One region of the Paenibacillus sp. DRB1-1 genome, then DNA from elsewhere that is predicted to be linked to it. Evidence: predicted binding sites of a transcription regulator. Region 1 holds the regulator's gene; the other holds the start of a gene.
What was found. Region 1 encodes LexA, which represses DNA repair genes until DNA is damaged. Its sites were predicted from a motif close to CGAACATATGTTCG; they were not measured.

Region 1 (10,671 bases):
GAGAGAGGGAAATTTGGTTGCTTTACCATGGGATTTATCGGATATAGCATTTTCTGCGCAAATGCTCTGGCATCGGGAGAAGTGGATTTCCCCATCGATGGCTGCCTTAATACATGTTGCAAAGAGTGAATTAAAATCAAATGAAGCATCTGGCTCATAAGAGGAGCGCTTGCGCAGTTGTTTAAAGCACAAAAAGTTCCTCCGGAAATCAACGTTTAAAGACATTCATGCCAGATGTCATTTTTCGTTGTCTACCGTGAGAGAGGCAGAGCACTTAAATATTGCTTTTTGATAGCTGTCCACTTGACGGGGGAGCCAATTATAGTGAGAAATGCGTTAGTAGTTAATAGCGGGTACAATGGCGCGAAGGAAGCACTTTGAAGTTTTATCATCTGACTTGTGAATTTGAAGACCTCGAAGGTGAAGAAGTAAGTGTACCCGAAGAAAAGTATGGTCTATTTGTTGTTGGGCGATGAGGTTAAAGTTACAAAGCAGGGAGACTAGGTACAGGCAGAACGGATCTTAAAGTGAAGTGATAAGAATTAACCACACATAAAGTGTTAAAGTCGGATATCGAATTATTTGCAGCTGCGTTAAGTCTGGTAAGAGTATATGTAGTTCAGCCATTGGGAGAGGATTTAATATCGGTTATAGACTATGGTGGTACCCAGGAGAAGTTTTCTCCTGAGTTAATTAAGATTAACGGATCTTACTTCTTTCGTGAGCAGTTTGAATTTAGAGTGGACGCGAAAAAGAAGACTTAATCAAATGTGTATTTTTCATGTCAGACAAAGCTCCCCTTACTTTGACAGTCATTAAGCTGTATGTTTATTAATGAGTATTAAAAGAAGGAGAGGACAAAAAAATGAGAATGAAATTAGGAAGGAAAGCTACTTTATGTTTTTCCACAATCGCTCTCTTGTTTTCAGTTATTGCTCCGTTGTCAGCTTCTGCAGATGTAGCAACTGTAACGTTTGACACTTACAAAAATTTTACAAATAAAGAAATAGTTTTATCACAATCAGTAATATTTAAAGATGACACGGCATATACAGATGTATCAGTTACAGGGAAAAGAGTGAAATTTTCAATTAATGGTTTGGAAAATCCTTTTAATGCTAATTATTATAATCGTTTGGTCTGGACAAGTGATGAAAATACACCGAGTATAGAAAATACGTTATCAGTAAAAATTGCACCAAAAACAGGGAGTCTTTACGGTTCCAGTAGCTATGAGAACCTTTCTCTGATAAAACAAAAGATCAACTCTGATTCAAAAGTATATGGATGGATTCAATTAGAATCAAAAGAGTGGGCTAAAGCAGGATCAGCTATAATTAAATATTAAAAAATCCTTAACGTTTGAGGTAAGTGAATGCTAAAATAAAACAGAAATCTCTGCTAACCACAATTGGTCGGCAGAGATTTCTCGTTGAACAGTTTGAATTAGAGTAGATGTGAAAGGCTCAACCGGGTAACTGGCTGAGTCTTTTTTTATACCCAATAAAAAATAAATATACAAATATTTAGAATATATTCATAGATAAGCAAGTTTATGTTTAGACAGGTTTTTAAGAATGATTTATCTTCGTAATAGTTCAATATATTGCTAGGAGGAGATCGAGTGATAAGTAAAATTAAAGCATTATGGAGTATTTTAATTGTAGTGATAGTGTTCTTGAATATGTCAGCTTTAGAGGTAAAAGCAGAAGCTGTAAGCGATGAATGGTCGATTAAAACGACTATAGAAAATCCTAAGGCGGTAAGTGCTGTTTCTGAATTGAATGGCAAGATATATATTTTCGGTGGTTCTTCAGGATCAAACCCATATAAGAATGTTCAAATTTATGATCCGAAAAATAATATATGGGCCTCAGGAAGTAGCATGCCTACGGCTCGTTCTACAGCAACTTCCGTTGTTTATGGAAATGATATTTATGTTATTTGGTGGCTATACAGGTAATGCCTTTAGCTGGACAGGAGGCTCCTCAGTAAATAATGTTGAAGTTTACAATACCCAGACAGATACATGGAGTGTTAGGAAAGCTATGCCGCAGGCTTTAGGTTCGTTGACAAGTGTTTTGCATAAGGGAAAGATTTATGTGTTTGGTGGGATGACAACAAATACGCGTTCAGTTGCTACTGTCCAAGTATATGATCCGGCTTCCGACAGCTGGTCAACGAAGTAAGTGAATATTCTAAATAAATTTAAAAGCTCTGCTAACCTTAATTGGTCGGTAGAGCTTTTAACTGTTCACGCCTCTTATAATGTATCAAGGTATTCTTTCTGGAATTTGATAAAATCTTCCACACCATCATGATAGGTAAATCTACCGCCATTTTTATCAATAATCCAGTTGATCTTCTCGTCATTTAACAAGACTCCATACATGCAGTGATGAAGCAGTTCAATTTGTTTTTCATCCCTAATTCGGATCAAGTGTTTTTCTTGTTCGTCTATGAGGTACCATTTCGTTTCTGTTTCATCTACATCCGCATCCACATACAGTATTGATACCGACAAGGGAAATGGCCAGTCAAACCAATGTTCTCGCTCGTCTTCTCTATAGCCTTCAAATGCCATGGTTATTTCCTCCTACTTGGATAATTTCCTGATTAGTTAAATGTATCTAACGTGCTGCGATTGTACGCTTTATTGAAAACTGTTTTTTGGGAACTCGCAGCTATCCTCAGCCTTTGGTATCTTGGCACCAATGCGGTGAATGACCTGCCGTTTAAGGCTGGCACGAACTGCGATGCGTCTGTTTAGGCTGGGTTAATGGGGGGGAGGTCCGAACTTTATTGTAAATCCCTCATTTGCTCAATTTGTAAAGGCGATGCTGGTTCAAGGGAGAATTTTCGGCAGCAGCTCCTTTGGACAATGGACGACGTAGGCTTTTAGGAATACACACATTAAATTTACTGCTATTCTTGTCTTATCCTATTGGCTCAGGAATATCGCCCCCATATTCTTTCCATGGCTTTACGTGCGCCATCGTAAACTTCCGCAAAAGTTTAGTGTAACTTTGGCAACCGTCTATTCCGCTATTGTTGCATAATAGTTGTGCCCGCTTTCGTCGTTCATTGTTCTGATCTGTAATAGTATACGGAAACGCCGGGTAACAAAGAAGTTGAACGCTTTGTTACCTGATATCGAACGCTACTACCAATACTCTACAATAATTCTGCTGAGCGAAGACGGGTGCCCAACATGAAGGAACTGGAGATAAAGACAGGTAGCAGTGTAGTGGGGACATAAAAGCACGTGTTTGCTGGCTTTGGGAAGAAGGGGACAACAAAGCGATATGCGCTCTATATTGTAATCATAGAGGGCTGGGATGGTGACCAAAAGATCATTACATTTTCCTCGTCTAGAAATAGGCATTATACGGTATTAAACCTCCAATGATCTAGAGTTTATTTTTTGTACGCAGAATATAATTTGTGCATAACACATCAGGAGGCTACATACATGTCAAAAAGACTCGAAGGTAATAGATTATGGGTAAGCAGCCGCATCAACATACCGGAACATAAGGAAGCGTATCTAAAGCTCATGAAAGGCCGTCAAAATACGGCCTTTTTACCGTTGGGGATAAGATCAAAGTGACAAGCCAAGGTACTTGGAACTGGACAGAACGTTTAATATCGTAAGGCGAGCAGCCTGACCTTACATAAATTCTTTTGAAATATCACCAAATCGTTGCATAATCCGAAAGAATGGGTGATACCCTACTGGCATGCACTGACGGGGTGTTTATTGTTTTGGAATATAGTAGAATTCATTAATTGAATCTTGAAGAGTGAAAAATATATACTCGAGCCATAACTCAATGCAATTAAATTGAATTAAGGCAGATATAAAGAAGGACTCTATCAGCTAAGTGCTGTAGGAGTCCTTCTTGTTGTTCTTTAGTTGTGGCAATAGTAAAAGTTCTTATCAGTGGCACCTTGCTGGATACGCTGGTAAGGTGTTTTTTTATTTTCCTAGAAGTCCATCCCATAAACAAAACCTCGCATAGCCTGTGGAGTAAACAAAGGAGGCGTTACGTGTGAGAGGAGTAGAAAGAAGCTACGAAGAAACGGCCGGGAAGATTTGGACATCGATAGCTGCTGTCTTGGCACTCTTCATTTTGTTGGTAATCATCTTGAAATTAATTCTTTTATAAAGATTATTAGGCTCTACCGGTTTATCTGGGTGTGAGCCTTTATTTTGTTTACCTGCATGCCCTATCACTGAACGTATTTATACATATATTAAGGTGAACGACAAATAAAGGAGGTTTAAGACATGGGTGCATATGAAGGTACAGGTGGCGGCGGTGTATGGACTTCTACAGCGGCAATTTTAGTGCTCTTTATTCTCTTAGTTATCATCACTAAATCACTTTGGGTTTAATTCGTGAAAAGAACTGTTGGATAATACCACTTCACTCATGGATGGAAAATAGTTGAACTCAATGAGCGCATAAGCTATTTGGCAATAGCCACAGTATTCGCTTCTCTTTTGGCGAATACTTGGTGGATTTCCTGCCATGATAGATTTGCGCTTATTGTATTTTGTGAGAAGAGGAATGTTTCATTGAATGGGTACAATCCTTCCTAATACCTAAATTTAATCTCAGATAGGGCCTTATTAGTTTGCAACAATAACTGGTATAGGTCTTTATTTGCGATAATACGCACGATACTTTGCATATCTTTCAGTATAGTATTAAGAAGATTCAATATACTTTTCCAGCGGTCATTTCTTAGCTTTTGTTTATATGGCAAATTTACATAACATTTTTCCCATTAGTGAGTTTATTATTAAAATTGATTCATGAGATGGGGTTATAATTACGGCGATACAATTTTAGTAGGATTATTCATCCAAAACAAAAAGACTCTATCCAGATATCGACAGAGTCTTTTGTATGAATATTTGTTTTTAGGATGGAAAAAGTGTTTCGGAATCTGCGGAACCGCCGTCACCAAGCCAACGGTTAGGACCTGCAAATGAGAAAGTTTTCCCGTTTCCAGATATTTTGACATTAGCGATTTTCCAACCTGGTTTATACCCAGATCCATCAGTTCTAATAGTAATTTTTCTGATGTCACCTAGGTTACTAGTGCTGATTCTTGTTGTATCGGAATCTCCTTGTTCAAAGCTACCATTGAGTGTAGCGGTAGCATAATCTCCATTAGAACCATACAGAGTTATAGAGATGTTCGAGTCTGTTCCCGCATCTTTGAGATTGGCCGTATTTACAGTAACGACATATTCAACATTAGCAAAAGGCGTAACAGACTCTAAACTTCTATTTGAGTCTTGTAATGAACTATAAGTGTCACTTGTGACCTGATCTGCAAAAGAAGGTGCAGCAAAAGCTACAGATGAGATAAGCATTGCTACTGATGCTAGTAAAGATACTTTTTTCATTAAATTGTTACCACCTTTCTAGTATTTGTATTTAATGTTATACATGTGTAATGTTTTTGTACATAGTTCATTGGTTGTGAAGAGAAATTTTTTTCTTGTCTTTGTTTGTTGTATTTTATCTTTATGTGTCGGATATTAGCTTTCTAATAATCATGTATGGGGATGATTATTTAGAGAAGGATTTTTAGCGCTTATCCAGAATGAATTGTCGAGTTGATCAACATGAATCATACATATGAAGTGTTGATCGAATATCGAATTGTTTTCAGCTGCATTAAGTCAGATAAGAGCATCTGTAGTCCAGCCGCTGAGTAGGATATGATGGAGGTTGTGGAATACGGTGGTGGGCAAGTGGGGCCTTATAAAATTTAAAAATAAAAAATTGAGCAAACAATGCAGCAACGTACAAATCCTGGACGGATTTACAGCCAGAATACTTAAGTGAAAAAAGCTGAAGCAAGTTTGAGGGCTATAGGTGTGGTCAGTTGTACACAAAGTTTTTGAGTCAAGAATTCTGCTGCTTTGACTGGGTACTATTTCGCTTCTGTTTTAACTAGTGGAAGCATAGTTGAATATGTCGATGGTATTTAAAGGAAGGCAACTGAATTTAGCAGTTCTATGGAATTTAGGAGTTGGGTGTATCGTTTAACACAAAAAAAGCAGGAAGAATCCTTCCCGCTTTTGCTTGAAAACGATTATTAGCGTCTGCGTTGTCTATCATTTACGCTAAACAGATTAACAGCCAGTGCGTTACCTCTTGCACGCGCAATGGCTCTTTGAGTGGAACGGATGTTTAATCTTCTTCTTCTCAAATCACGTTTGCAATGTCTTCTGCTCATATTATCACCTCCCTTCAAAGAAATGAAGGTGCGGTTAAATCTTAGTGGCGTTTATGCTTACGCTTGGAAATTTTGATATTCAAGGCATTGGTTGCTAGTGCATTTCCGCTTCCTGTTTTAGCAGCTGCGGCTTGAAAGACTTTAACGACCAGATATCTGTTTTTCCCGATGCGATGCTTATACGTTTTAACTCTATTTCTGATCATCTGCATATCTCCTTTGCTTAGTTCTGCTATATACATATGTCAATTGTGATAGTAATGTATCAGCATAAATCTATTAAAAGCAAAAAGAAGCTAGTACCTATATTCCTAATGGTTAATAAAAAAACTCATGCGAACCTGTCTTCGCCTTTTCAACTTTACGTTGCAGGAGAATGTTACAGGCAGGTCAGCATGAGTCTAATAGTGTAGATAAAGATAATAGGCAGTTAGTATGAAAATTATTTACTATTAAGAGTGTTAAGTTTTTTCTCGTAGTACGCCTCTTGAGCAAGAATATGATTCAATTGTTCAGAGAGCTGTTTATATTCTTGGCTGTCTCCTGGATAATTATTTCTTTCGAAAATTACAGCTTCGAGTTGCTTTTCTAAATACCTGAAATGGATAAGTATTTGTAAACTAAATATGGTCGTAGGTTGTTATGTGGGAGTTCTCTTTTGCATACAAATGATCCATTGTTGGAACTCCACAGCTTATGGCGATAAATATCACAACAAACGCTGAAATTACAAGTTTTTTCATTTAATTCCTCCTACAGAGCTATGAGTAATTAATATACCATATTTATCTAAAACAAAAAAAGATCTATTAGTTTTGCCCATGACAGTATAGCTGCTCAAGATCAGTGGGGGATTATTTGAGATGAGGAGGCTGATTTTATAGTAGAAAAAATAGGAATAGGTTGCTGAAATGAAAAAATAGTTGTGAGATACATAATAAACATAATAGCAATACAAAACCGGCTTGCCCTAGGCAGCCGGTTTTGTATTAGTGGTTAGAATAACGGGGGAGAAAGAACGAGAAATCAGTGGAAGTCCCGGAAGAGTCCTACAACCTTGCCCAAAATGCTGACGTGTGTCAGGCGAAGCGGTTCAAAGGCTGGATTTTCAGGTTGAAGCCGGATATGATCTTTTTCTTTGTAGAAGGTTTTAACTGTAGCTTCGTCTTCATCTGTCATAGCTACAACAATATCACCATTATCAGCGGTCTGCTGCTGACGTACGATTACATAGTCTCCGTTAGCAATCCCAGCCTCAATCATGCTTTCGCCTACAACAGATAACATGAATATTTTATCCTCACCAACAAAGTGTTGGGGAAGAGGAAAGTAATCTTCAATATTTTCTGTCGCCGTAATAGGAAGACCAGCGGTTACTTTGCCGACGACGGGCACACGACTAATGGAGTAATTAATCAAGTTGCTGTTATCCGATTCGTCTTGACCGAGTAACTCAATAGCCCGTGGTTTTGTAGGATCGCGGCGAATGAGTCCTTTTTTTTCTAAACGATCCAAATGACCGTGAACCGTAGAACTGGAGGCCAATCCGACAGCCTCGCCTATTTCGCGTACAGAAGGGGGGTATCCCTTTAGACGCACTTCATTGCGGATAAATTCAAGAATGGCCTGCTGGCGGCTCGAAATCTTAGACATACCGTATCAACCCCATTTAGTAACGTTTGGGAAAATTATAGCATAGAACCTCCGTTCGTACAAACATAAGTTCTAAATAATCCCTGAAAATAATTGCGAACTTTTGTTCTCTTTTCTATTGAACAAAACAAATGTTCGTGTTATATTGTGAAAACATAAGAACAAACGTTTGGAGGACGCAGCCAATGATGAAATATAGCACCTATCAAAGTATTTTTCCAATGAATTTAGAAAATTTACAGGAGACCCGAAAAGAGGGGAGAGCGCGTTTTATGCAGTTTATTAGTAATACTCTTCTACTTAAGCTTCTTATTATAGTGATTGTTGCTTGGATTGCAGGAGCAGGCGTACTTACGGTTTTCGCGGCTCCTTCAGCTTCCAAGGAAGAAATGACTAAATTGACGGTACAACCTGGGGATACGTTGTGGCAGATTGCCACAAATCATAAACCGGAACGAATGGATACACGGGTATATATAGAAGGAATTGTGCGAATTAACGATTTAGAGGATCGGGGAGTGCAGGCAGGTCAGATACTCAAGCTTCCTAACTTCTGATCTATAAACTATTAGAGCTTGTCAGGGAGCGTAATGTGGGAGCCTTGACAAGCTCTTTTCTACATGTCAAAGTGTATTATATCTTTGCTTTTATGGAGGGGACACAATTTGGATATAGACAGTTTAGTACAGCGTATTAATGAATTAGCGCGCAAAGCAAAATCCGAGGGATTGACAGAAGAGGAAACCACAGAGCGCGCCAATCTTCGGGAAATTTATTTAGGTAACATTCGCAGTAATTTTCGGCAGCAGCTTGAAACGATTGAATTTGTGGACGATGATACATCAAAGGGAAATGACGGGCTGAAGCATTAATGTTGTTAAAGCGCTCAAGCCTGCAATTTGCCTTTTGTTTTAGGTGCCGTTCTCGGTATCTCTATAGATCAGCTTTGAGGCAATTGTTTTAATGTAATATATCTGGGAAGGAATTGAGAGATGGCCCGATCATTTGAAAGAAAAGTACGCAAAAACACAGCGCATTTAAATAAATCGCGCAAAAAGCAAGGTATTCAAACCATTAGCGTCGCAGGTTCTGCAATGGATATTTTCCGTGGCCGTAACATTACTGTGCCAATTATGCTGGCTGGTCTTTCTGTATTGTACATGCTTATGAGTTACTTTTTGACTAAGACCGGTATGCGAGGGATGGATTGGCTTGTATTCGGCCTGTACTTGATGCTGGCTGTTATCTTTTTTATCCGTCGTCCTTATCTGAAAGTGGGAAAGGATACTCTCTATATGCTGAAAGGTGGTAGAGAACGTCCAATGACGGCAGGGGACATGAAAGGCATTAAGATTGAAAAGGGTTACGTAACCGTTGAAAGAAAAGGTAAGGGCGGTAATTTTATTTTCACAAAATCATTAGGTCGCTATGACACGGATGCCATTGCAGAGAGACTTGAGAAGTTTGCACTATCCAATCAGATACAGGTAGACAAGAAATAACTGATTAAGCCTGTAGCTCTGTAACGAAGGCCGCAAGATGTTATTTCATATAACATGCTGCGGCCGCTTGCTTAATATAGGCACACATAACGATCCAAATGCTAATCAAGCAAATAGGCGTACATATACTGTGGAAAGAGAGTGGATAATCCGATGACGATTCAGGCGGTAATGTTTGATCTTGATGATACCCTTTTGTGGGATGAACGTAGTGTAGAAGAGGCATTTGATGCAGCGTGCCAAACAGGCTCCCGTGAAGCAGGTGTTGATCCGAAAACTCTGGAGGAAGCCGTACGCAAGGAAGCACGCGCTTTGTATGAATCCTATGAAACCTTTAGTTTTACTCAAATGATCGGCATTAATCCGTTTGAAGGATTGTGGGCAAATTTTAGAGCAGGCGAGCAACCTGAATTCCGCCAATTGGAACAGTTGGCCCCTGTTTATCGAAAGGAATCATGGCGCAGAGGACTCCAGCAACTAGGGATAGATAATGAGAAGTTGGCGGAAAAGCTGGCTACCCAATTTGCTTCGGAAAGACGTGCGCGTCCACATGTATATGAAGAAACGTTTGAAATTCTAGAACAATTGAAGGGACATTACAAGCTGTTATTGCTGACAAATGGCTCCCCTGATCTACAACAGGAGAAACTGGATGGAGTTCCTCAATTAGCTCCTTTCTTTGATCATGTTGTCATTTCAGGTTCATTTGGTCGAGGCAAGCCTGATCCGTCTATATTCCAGCATGCTTTGGGGCTTCTTGGTATTGAGCCTGAACATGCTTTAATGGTAGGAGATAAACTGACGACTGATATTCAAGGAGCGTTGGCAGCAGGTGTACACTCGGTCTGGGTGAACCGAAACGCTAAAACCAATACCACAGAGATCAAGCCGAAGTTCCAGATCAAGCATCTGTCTGAATTGGACGGAATTATTCAATCGTTAAAGTAAGAAATCCATAGTCTTTAGAAACAAGTATTAAGAAAACTCCCTTCGCTCGATTGTTACAGAGCAGAGGGAGTTTTTTTATTCACACAAGGATAAATTCGTAATCATGCTTTAATGAAGGTTGGATCTTCATACGGTTCGGCAATCCAGCCATTTTCTTCGATGAACAAGCGGATTGCGACGATCTTTTGATTCTCCATTAAAGTGAAGAAGTGAGGTATATTTTCAGGTACGGAGATAACGTCTCCCGGTGAAAGCTCTACGTTAAAATAGCCGATCTCTTCAGGGCCTTTAATAATGAAGATGCCTT
Region 2 (10,671 bases), 670 kb from region 1:
CATCCGGCTGTGCTCCACCTGTCTGCCGCTGATAGAATGCCCGGAACAACTCATGCACTGGCAGTTCTGATCGTTGGTGCTCCAGCTGTGCGGCAGCCATTTCTGGATACATTGGGCGAATATGAATGATGCCTTCACGGCTTTTGCGCAGCCGCTGAATATCTCCCATCGACATCGCTTCATCCAGCGTAATTTCCAGATCAATAAAGGCATCGGCATCCAGCCCTTCGTCCAGCCAGCGATATACTTCCTCTAGACCTCCCCGTGCGCGCCACCTCACTAATGGGCGTCCACTGGTAATGTACAGTTCCTCGACCTGAGCAGGCTTGCCAGCAACCACGTCAATTAACGTAACCGATTTGGCTTGTCCGGCTTCAGAAAAGCTATAAGCCAGCGGAGAGCCACTGTAACGCATCAGCCCGTCTCCCTTCACATATTGGGGACGATGCAAATGTCCTAGAGCCGTATACTGAGCCCCAATGCTCAAAGCAGACGGATCTACGGTATACGCCCCCCCGACCTGAATCGGGCGTTCCGAGTCCGACTCCAGCCCGCCGAGCACATAAATATGGCTCATCGACAAATTAACGGTGTCAGGCCGAAATGCTGTACCCAGCTGTGACATCAGCAAGCCCACACGGCGGCTGTATGCCTCGCGCAATACTATTTCATCTCCGTCTTCAGACAATAGCTCGTTCAGACGAGACTCGGAGGGATATGGCAAAGCTGCAATGCATGCCATTTCACCCGTTCGCGGTGTATGAACGCGTACCGCTTCCCCATGGGGCAGTCCCAGCAATGTAATTCCGCGCCCGCTCACCAGCGGTGTGACCGAGGATACCCTTTCCGGCTGATCATGATTGCCCGCAATGACGACTAGTGGTCTTCCTCCAGCCGTAAGACGGGCAGACGTTTCATAAAACAATTGCTCGGCTGCGGCCGAAGGATTGACTGAGTCGTATACGTCTCCAGCCATCATAATCAAATCGGCCTGCTGATCGTCAGCCATTTTCGCCAATTCTTCCAAAAACGCCTCCTGCTCCTTCAAACGGCTGCGTCCTTCCAACGTGCGGCCCAAATGCCAATCACCTGTATGCAAAATCCGCATGCTATTCCTCCTCTCCCTATCTATATAACTACAGCCGTACACTCTCTCCAGCTTCTAAAAAATACAACCACTTCTCAGCAACCTTTTTGCCTGTAATCTCTTCGATCACACGGGCATACAGCTCCAATTGAAATCGATATTGGTCTGTTAAATGGGACAGTGTACGGTATTCAGATATCCGATCTGTTTTATAATCTACCAGCACGAATCCATCGGGAGTTTCAAATAGACAGTCAATAATCCCATTCATCAGCACTTTATCTCCGTCCTGTCCACCTTCCGAATCTGTTTCTTGTCCTGGCAGCACGGATGGTAAGCTGTGATTCCAGTAATCGGTTGCCCACATGGTATAAGTAAATGGAAGCTCACGTTGAACATGGGATGCCCCCAGCATTCTGCTACCCAACTCACTAGTGAAAAAGCGTAATATTTTATCCGTATCTAGCGCCTTTGCATGAACATCCAGTAACATACGCTGATTGAGCAAACGAGCCTTGGTTTCCTCAATAACTTCGGCGCTCATCCCCCCATCTAGTGGCAAATGCAGCATCAACGTATGATAGACTGTTCCTCGTTCCGTTGGAGTCAGTCGCTGATTCCCCATAAACTTAGGTCTGCGCAAGTGTAATTGACTTCCCCCAGTGTGAGAATCCTCCTGATCCTCCGGTAACTCTGCTAGTAGGGAGGTAGATAGATTGAGCCAATCGTCCGAACCCATCTCCTGCATTTCCAGCCATCTTTTCATCTCAGTAACCGATGTATTGGCTGCTGTCTTGCCAGCCCGCTCATACGGATAGGTCCAGGAAAGAGCAGCTTCAATATCCGTTTCACTCTCTTCGTTCAAGTCGACTAGCTCTGCATTTCTCAGTGCTTCTGTCTTCTTTTGGCGCTCTTCACCCGACACCTCCTCCTCATGATCCGAGTTCACACGAGAGCCGGAAAGTGTTTCCGAGGCCACGATTTTAAATAACCAGTCTGTTCCCGGCATATGTTCCAGCCTGTGATAGTACCCATCCTGATCACCTGCCGCTTCCCTCAACAAAGTAGCAGAAGGATGCCGAATCAAAGCGGGACCTACCCAGTCCAGATAGCTGCGGCCTGCCGCCAGCATATAGTCTGGTAAGACAATTTCCGTATGTTCTTTGGCACGTACCCAACCCGCTGCGCGCGAAGCGAGATCCTTCACAGTTCCGGTCATAATCAGCTTTTCGCGCGGACGTGTAAGCGCCACGTATAACACCCGCATTTCCTCAGCCAATAGCTCCAGCTGTGAGCGTCGGCGGATCGCTAAATTAGGCAGCGTAGGGTAGCTGACACGATTTTGTTCCTCCACATATTTAGGACCAAACCCCAACTCCTTGTGCATAAGAAACGGCGCATTGAGATCCTGTTGATTGAACATTTTTGCTGTCCCGGCAATAAACACGATAGGGAATTCAAGTCCTTTACTCTTATGAATGGTCATAATGCGGACAGCCTGATCAGGTTCAGTCCCTCCGCTAATTGATCCTAAATCACCGCCTCGCTCCCGTAGACGGGAAATGAAGGTCAGAAATCGGAACAATCCTCGGTTGGACGTAGAAGTCTCATACTGTCTCGCTCGGTCATATAGCGCCCGCAAATTGCTTTGACGCTGTGAGCCGCCAGGCAGTCCACCGACCCAATCCAGATATCCTGTTTCCTCCAGCACATTCCAAATCAATGCACTTAAGCTGCCTTGTCTGGCTTCCTGCCGCCAGGCTTCCAAATTACGCAAAAATGAACGTAGTCGGGCAGACAACGTATTCCCATCATTTCTATTACCAAAGTCAGATGAAGATAAAGAGTCCTCTGGGAAAAGATCCAACTCCATGATGTCAGCTGAAATCCCTTTTTCGCTTTCTTCCAGTGGGTCAGCCTCAGCCGCCGCCAGCAATGCGCCATAAAACAATCCATCCGGCTTCTCCAACCGAATTTGTGCCAGTTCATCTTCGGTCAAGCCGACAATCGGCGAACGAAGCACTGATGCAAGCGGGATGTCCTGCTGCGGATTATCAATAATATGCAGTAGAGACAACATTACCTCAACTTCCGTTGCTTTAAAAAAGCCTGTCGTCTGCTCCCCGGAGGCCGGAATGCCCTCAAGCCGCAGTTCCTCCACAATTAGGGGGGCCCACACGCTTGCCGAACGAAGCAAAATGACGATATCGCCGTAGACTGCCGGACGCATCGCTTTTAATCCTCTGTCGTAAATCAACAGTGGTTGTCCAGTATCTCCGGTCAGTTCTTTAATCCGTTGCGCGATCGCACGAGCCTCTAACTGTGCCGTTTCTAACTCCACAAGCTCAGCCAGCTCACTTTCCTGTAAAGCAGATTCGTCCCCCGTTTCGGACAGCTCCGAAGCCTCAGAAAGACCATGTCCACCCTTATCAACTAACAGCAGCTCAGGTGCATATACAGATGCAGGGTCTTGATCCGACTGGTCGGGATAGGATGCGCCGTGTACCAGCCATGCTCGTTCATCGTACTCAATTTCCGCCACATCCACACTCATAATCTGGCGGAACACCAAATTGACCGCATCGACAACTTCCTCCCGACTGCGGAAATTACGCGCCAGATCAATTAATAAGCCATCTTCCTGCTCTTGCATGCCGTACCGTTGATACTTATTCAAAAACAGACCCGGCTCCGCCAGCCGAAACCGATAAATACTCTGTTTCACGTCGCCCACCATAAAACGGTTACCCGGTTCCTCCCGTGATACCAGCCTGACGATATCTTCCTGTACGGTATTCGTATCCTGATACTCATCCAGCAGCACCTCGTCGAATTGCGCCTTGTATTCGAGCGCAGCGTCGGAAGGTAGTAGCTTGTACGGAGTAGAATCGGGATGTCGTAATATTTTCAGGCAATAATGTTCCAAATCCCCGAAGTCCACCAGCCCTTTTGACTGCTTGTGCTGTTGAAATCGTTCCCCGAATACAATCACGGTTTCTACCAATTCGTCCATCAGCGGAGCCGCGGCGTGCAACTCCTCCCAATAGGCTTCTGCTCTCCTGCCAAACAGGGAAGCCTTCATATCTGTAATCATTTTTTTGGCTGCTTCGCGCAGCGTTTTAACCCGTTCCTGCAATGCAGGCTCGGTCTGATCTTTTTTGACGGGCTTGAGCTTACCGAAGGAAGCTGTCTGAAAATGATCATATAGAGATGCCCATGGCTGTGTCTCCAGCTCTTGTAGCAATCCCTTCACCATCGCCGCATCCTCTTGCAACGTCACGGCATAAGGCGCAGGACCGCCGGGCTGCATAGCTGTTTCATGCGCCTGTTCCAGCAAGCTCGCTGCGCCGCGCAATGAAAGTGCAGCATCCGCCAAAATGCTGCGAACCCAGGGAGTCTCTCCCAAAGCGGCTACATCCTGTACACGAAATGCTGCCGCTGTCTCCCGCAGCCAATGTTCTGGCCAAGGATGACTTTGAGAAAAATCATACAGCCGCTGAACAAGCACGTACATTGCATCATCGGTGCGTTCTCCACTAAACCAGTCGACCAGTCTGCGGAATGTACTGCCTTCATCATGAGCCTCGTATTTCTCCTCAAACAGTTCTTCTAGGAGCTCCTGACGCAGCAATTCTGTCTCATGCTCATTCATAATCCGAAAACCGGGATCAAGGGGAATGGCCTGATAATGCCTGCGGATGACCTCCATACAAAATGAGTGAAGCGTCGTAATCGAGGCCCTATTCAGCAACGATAGCTGGCGGCGTACATGCTCACTTTCCGGTTCCTGTTCCAGTACACGTTCCAACGCTTCGCGTATCCGTTGACGCATTTCGGCGGCTGCAGCCTTCGTAAAGGTCGCTACCAGTAACCGATCCACACTGAAGCCGAGCTGGGGATCGACGATTTTACGAATAATACGCTCTACGAGTACCGCAGTTTTACCAGACCCTGCCGCTGCCGCGACCAGCATGTTGTTACCAGATTCCGAAATTGCACGCCACTGGTCATCGCTCCACATACTGCCTTCCGGCTTCGGCATGCCTTTAGTATTTGACGTGCTTATCATTGGTCCATTCCTCCTTTCCCTTCCTGTGTATGACCCAGCAGATTCCAGATCTGATCTTTCCCTGGTTTACCCCATTGATTGTAGCCACTGCCCTCCAGACTGTCGTCAAATTGACAAACAGGCTTAAAAGAGCAGAAGGTACATGCCGTCTCTTGCTGGATACGATAAGGTTCAATGGCCACATCGCCCTCTGTCATCCGTGTACCAATCGTCCGAATATTATGACGTACCGAAGCTAGCAGGCTGTCCCACTGTTCCGGCGAAGCAACCGAAGCACTGCTATAAAAACTGCCGTCTGCTTTCACCGCAACAGGTAAAATAGAGGAATATCCCTTGTCCAATGCTGTATCCATTTGCCCAACTACATCCCGATCCGCGAGCAATAATCCCTTCATCTTAAAACGTTTCAAAAGCTCCTGACGGGCCTGTTCTGCACTAAGACCGTTAAGCGACTGCAGCATCGGATTGTGGACGTGAAAATACAGTGTACCCGCTGGATAAGCTGTCTCGCCCAACCATTCCTCCGCCGCATTCAGCAGCACATCCAGGTAGGTGAGCATTTGCAAGGACAGGCCATAGTACACTTCATGCAGCTTGAGATCCTTTTGGCTAGATTTGTAATCGATGACACGCAAAAGTAATCCCTTTTCTCCCTCTGCCACATCTACACGGTCAATCCGTCCGACAATTTCCATCACAACGCCGTTATCTAACCGGAAGCTTAACGGAGGAAGCTGCTGACCCGGTCCAAAGTCTAACTCCAGCCCAATCGGCTCAAAACTACCTCTTCGCGCATGTTCACCTAAAATCAACGAAGCACGGCTCACGATGTCTTTCAATTTGCGCAAAATGTAGCCATACCGCTTGGAGCTCATTAAAATCTCGCCTTGCAGACGAGGTGCCAAACGCTCCACTGTACTTTCCGCCTCTTGGCGGCATTCCTCCGTGCTGAGACTGCCCCAGCTAACATTGCGTTTACGCAAATTGATCGCCATCTCTCCAAGCGCGGCATGGAATAATTGTCCGATATCCGGGGCTTTCAGGCGATACATTTGACGTTCCTTCAAACGAAGACCGTGAGAGGCAAAGTGCGAAAATGGACATGCCACAAAACGTTCCATACGAGATACGCTGGTACGCAGCTTGCTGCCGTACAGACGGCGGCTCGTTTCCTTCTGCATTTCGGCATGGTTCTCGTAAAAAAGTGACGTCAACAGCTGACGTAGCTTGTCCTTCTCACGCCCTTGCTGGCTTGCATACCAGTTATATACCTCCCACCAAGGAGATAAAATGTCACCGCCACGTCGCCAATGTCGTAATTGCGCAATGAGCTGCGGCAAAGCCTCGGACGGATGAGAAGCATACTCCCATTGCGTCGTCCAAGCATCCCCTGGCAAAGGGTATCCAGCCAGTGGACGTTCGTCCAGACTAGGAAACAGGTGCCGCACATGTCGTACTAACTCAGACGGCAGCAACGACTTCCCTTCTTCATCGGTCACTGCATAGCTCATCCACAGGCTTTTACCGGCTGAGGTAAGGGCTGTATAAGCGAGAAAACGTTCGTCCAACAAACGTCTTGTCATATCCGGCGCCAGCTCTACGCCTCGTTCGTTTAATGCCGTACGCTCCTGCTCATTCAGCACACCGTCCTCATGGAACACAGCCGGCATCACACCTTCGTTCATACCTAGCACAAAAGCATGTTGAATACCGGACACACGTGTACGGTCCGTGTTTCCGACTAGAACCTGATCCAGAGCTGGCGGAACAAGTCCCATACGAAACTCAGCCAATCCCGTTTCCAGCACACCCGCAAACAAAGAGGTATCCAGCCTCTCGTCACCCATCATTTCGACGATTTGATCCAGTAGTTCAAGCACTGCATCCCATACTTGACGATGCTCTTTCGCCTGCTCAGGTTTTCCTGATTCCTCTGCCTGATGAATGAAGGCGTCCAGCTTGTGGCCGATTTCTGCATCCTCCAGTAACAGATATACCGCTTCACACTTCTCAAGTGCAGTTCGTGCCTTGCCCACACGTTTCTCAAACGCACGTAAAGGCGTCACGATCACATCCCGGCACAGTTCCATCAAATCCAACGTTTCATCCCGCCTACGGTTCCGTTCCTGCTCCTCCAGCTCCAGTGACAAGCTGGGCACAGCCTGCCACGGGCGACTGTCTGTCCAACGGCTGCCTTGTATTCCGCAGGCTAGTACATAGTTTTCTAAACGGTCCATCTCCTCACGGCTCACCCGACCATCCAGCGGCAGGAGAAGGTCTGTTTTGACCGCACGGAATACATCCTCATATCGCCAACGACGCTGCACGATATCCAGTGAAGCCCGAATCAATTCCACTAAGGGATGATGCAATACACTTCTCCTCTGATCCAGAAATACTGGAACCTCATATTGTTTGAATATCGGTTCCACCCATGGCTCATAATCTTCAATATGACGCACAAACAGAGCCATCTCCCGATAACGCGCGCCTTCATCTCGGGCCAGACGGCGCATTTCGCGTACAGCCCCTTCCAGCTCTGCACGGCGATTAGCCGCAGTGTACAGTTTTATTCCCTCTGGCTGCTTTTCTGCCCATTGCTCTCGTAGCTTTTGCTGCCGCATCCGTTGTTCCTGATTCCGTAACCCTGTATGATGTTCAAAGTTAGCCTCCAAATATGCCAACGCCGGACGCTCCTTAAATCTCGGCAGCGGATCAGGGCGTAGTAATTGTGTCTGCGTCTCTACCATCAGCTCGTCTGCCATTCCTTTGAGCTTTACATACGTAGCCGCTGAAGGATGAAACAAATCCAGCTCATGCGGAAGCTGCCCGCTCTCGTAGCTGCGGCTGCAAGTCAGCGCCACCGTCAACGAAGAAGCGTGCAGCATAAGCTGCTCCACCACCTTGTATTCATGTGGTGTAAACCTGCGGTAGCCATCCATCCAAATATCTGCCCCACGCACAAGGGAAGACTGAGCAATCTGTTCTGCCAGCATGCGCAGCGTATCTTCACCGTCAATATATTTAAGCGTCAGCTCTCGTTCAAAATCCTCATAGATTAGACTGATATCTTTGAGCTTGCCGCGCAAAATCGGAGTTGACTCTCCAGCAGCGTTCATTCGCTCCAGTTGCTCCGGTACAGACCGAGTATCATTTCCATACTGCTTTAGCTCCGTAAACAATGTATTCAACCGATCCACAAAGCCGAGCTGGTCTCCCGAATCCTTAAACAAACTCAGTTCATCCTTGCGACGACGAATAATTTTATATAAAAGCATCTTCTTGCCTTCTTCCGTTACAGGCACCAGTGCTGAACCCCCGGTTTCCTGCATAACTAAATAGGCAAGACGATGAAATCCCATCACTTGGGCGCGCACCGACCCCTGAATACCGTTTCCGGCTTCTGTAAGTAACGCATGCTCAGAAGCAAATGACGATTGCTCCGGTACAAGTAACAGCATAGGCTTACCTAGCGGCTCCTCGCGTAACATAGACGTCATTTCATTGCGGATTAACGTACTTTTACCACTCCCAGAGCGGCCAATCAACAAGCGGACCGACATGATGCGGCCTCCTTTCCAACGAACAACATTCTATTAAACAGTATAGCATATCAGGCAAGGGAGAAAAGAACGTACGTTTGCCATGTTGTAGCAATTCTTCCTCTCTCTAAAAAAAACAAATCAGTCCCGCAGATTGGCTTGGTGCACGCCTTCTCTACAGGACTGATTTATATCTAAACGAGTCTATTTTACCTATTTAATCACCAAAAAGGCGATTGACTTTGACCTTGTATGAAACCTACAGCTGTGTCCGGCTGCGCACCTCAAAGATGGCGAATTTCAAGTAATGGCCTTCCTCCACACCCAAAATTTGAGGATGGTCTTTACCAGCCGCTCTCCAGTCTACCAGACGAAGGATTTTGCCGGCATCTGCCGCCGCTTCCTTAATGGTATCTAAAAACAACTCTGGCCGCATATGGAACGAGCAGCTCGCTGTCACTAGATAGCCGCCCTCATTGACCAGCTTCATCCCGTGCAGGTTGATATCTTTATATCCACGTGTAGCTCCTTTGACAGCGTTCTTCGTTTTGGCAAAGGCTGGCGGATCAAGAATGACCACGTCAAAGGTGCGTCCGCCACCTGCTGTCAGCGGCTTGGATGTATCTCCTTTGCCCCCGGCTCGTGCATTGCGTTCCTCTACACCCTTCACTTGATTGCGCAAATATTGAAAAGCATCGTCGACGACAAACTCAACGCGTTCCTCAAAACCGTTCAGCTTGACATTATCCCGCGCACTTTCAATCGCATGCTCAGAAATATCAAGACAAGTTACTTTTTTAGCACCATGTTTACAGGCATTGAGCGTAAAGCTTCCCGTATGTGAAAAACATTCCAATACGGTTGCGCCGTCCCAGAATGGAAATTCAACAACCTTACCACTTTTATTCACTGGCTTCATGACCGTAGTGCCCGCATCCCCTGAGTCTGCAGCTACTTCTTGTAGCGTAATTCCACTACGTGCTCCCCAACCTGTCATCAACGGTGCTATAGCCGCACGATTTTCACGCTGGTCAAAGAAATACCCCGTCTTCTGGCCCTCTACGATATCAACCTTGATTTGCAGGCCATTTTCCGTCACCACCACATGACGCGGGCAATCACCGTACAAAGGACCCTTCGTTTGTTCCAATCCTTCCAGCTCACGGATGGATACATCACTGCGCTCATATATACCAACAGGACCCACTACTTCAACGAGCGCATCCCTGATTTCTTCCCTGCGCCGATCCATGCCAAGCGTTAACAACTGCACGACTAACACATCACCAAATCGATCTACTATCAGTCCAGGCAAAAAATCAGCCTCGCCGTACACCAACCGATAAGCGTCTCCCCCGGTCACAAAACGTTCGCGGTGCTCCAGACATTTGCGAAAGCGTTGGGCAAAAAAGTTTTGATCCATTGCTTCCAGCGGCTCGTAGGACATTACACGCACTGTAATTTGTGAAGCTGGATTATAGTAACCTGTCGCCAAATAACGCCCCTGATGGTTAACGATACTGACCAAATCGCCTGCCTCTGGGTCCCCTTCGATCTTGGCTATTTCGTTTTTAAACACCCAAGGGTGTGCGTGCTCCAGTCTTTTTTTACGGCTGCGTTCTAATATTACTGAAGGCAAAATCCTTCACTCCTATTCTTAAGTTACTCAAAGCCCTTAAAAGTGCGGTGTTCGATGGGGCGCGGCTCCGCGATTCATTTGATCTTACGATCGCTGTTGCAACGGGATTCTTGGGATTAGGTAACACATTTAAAGGTAAGAATCCCGTTGCAAAGGCGAACGCTGGCGCTTCTCCAGATTCAAATGAACCGCTCCGCTACTGCCCGTCTTTATATCGACGTCACGCTTTTAAAGCTTGCGAAGATACTACAAAATTATCGTTCCGTAAAAAAGAGCTCAGCCATGCTTGTCATGGCTGTCCCCGACAGATCATAGGCTGTTACATAAGTATTTT

Region 2: addB (helicase-exonuclease AddAB subunit AddB) is a predicted target of LexA. The motif match lies at 8,786-8,799, and genes of this name have one in related genera.

What each region holds. Positions count from the first base shown of each region.
Region 1 is NZ_JBODQH010000001.1:5,197,668-5,208,338, forward strand. Features, by position in the region: gene ACQW03_RS23275 (LysR family transcriptional regulator) at 1-160, shown strand, start outside; gene ACQW03_RS23280 (hypothetical protein) at 558-764, shown strand; gene ACQW03_RS23285 (hypothetical protein) at 866-1,348, shown strand; gene ACQW03_RS23290 (kelch repeat-containing protein) at 1,625-1,963, shown strand; gene ACQW03_RS23295 (kelch repeat-containing protein) at 1,938-2,189, shown strand; gene ACQW03_RS23300 (hypothetical protein) at 2,264-2,584, opposite strand; gene ACQW03_RS23305 (hypothetical protein) at 3,473-3,610, shown strand; gene ACQW03_RS23310 (YjcZ family sporulation protein) at 4,292-4,399, shown strand; gene ACQW03_RS23315 (PLAT/LH2 domain-containing protein) at 4,931-5,422, opposite strand; gene ACQW03_RS23320 (hypothetical protein) at 6,121-6,261, opposite strand; gene ACQW03_RS23325 (hypothetical protein) at 6,303-6,467, opposite strand; gene lexA (transcriptional repressor LexA) at 7,288-7,914, opposite strand; gene ACQW03_RS23335 (LysM peptidoglycan-binding domain-containing protein) at 8,103-8,471, shown strand; gene ACQW03_RS23340 (DUF896 domain-containing protein) at 8,580-8,786, shown strand; gene ACQW03_RS23345 (hypothetical protein) at 8,907-9,416, shown strand; gene ACQW03_RS23350 (HAD family hydrolase) at 9,570-10,364, shown strand; gene ACQW03_RS23355 (1,2-dihydroxy-3-keto-5-methylthiopentene dioxygenase) at 10,466-10,671, opposite strand, start outside.
Region 2 is NZ_JBODQH010000001.1:4,528,953-4,539,623, reverse strand. Features, by position in the region: gene ACQW03_RS20395 (exonuclease SbcCD subunit D) at 1-1,108, opposite strand, end outside; gene addA (helicase-exonuclease AddAB subunit AddA) at 1,137-5,156, opposite strand; gene addB (helicase-exonuclease AddAB subunit AddB) at 5,153-8,719, opposite strand; gene ACQW03_RS20380 (class I SAM-dependent rRNA methyltransferase) at 8,958-10,337, opposite strand.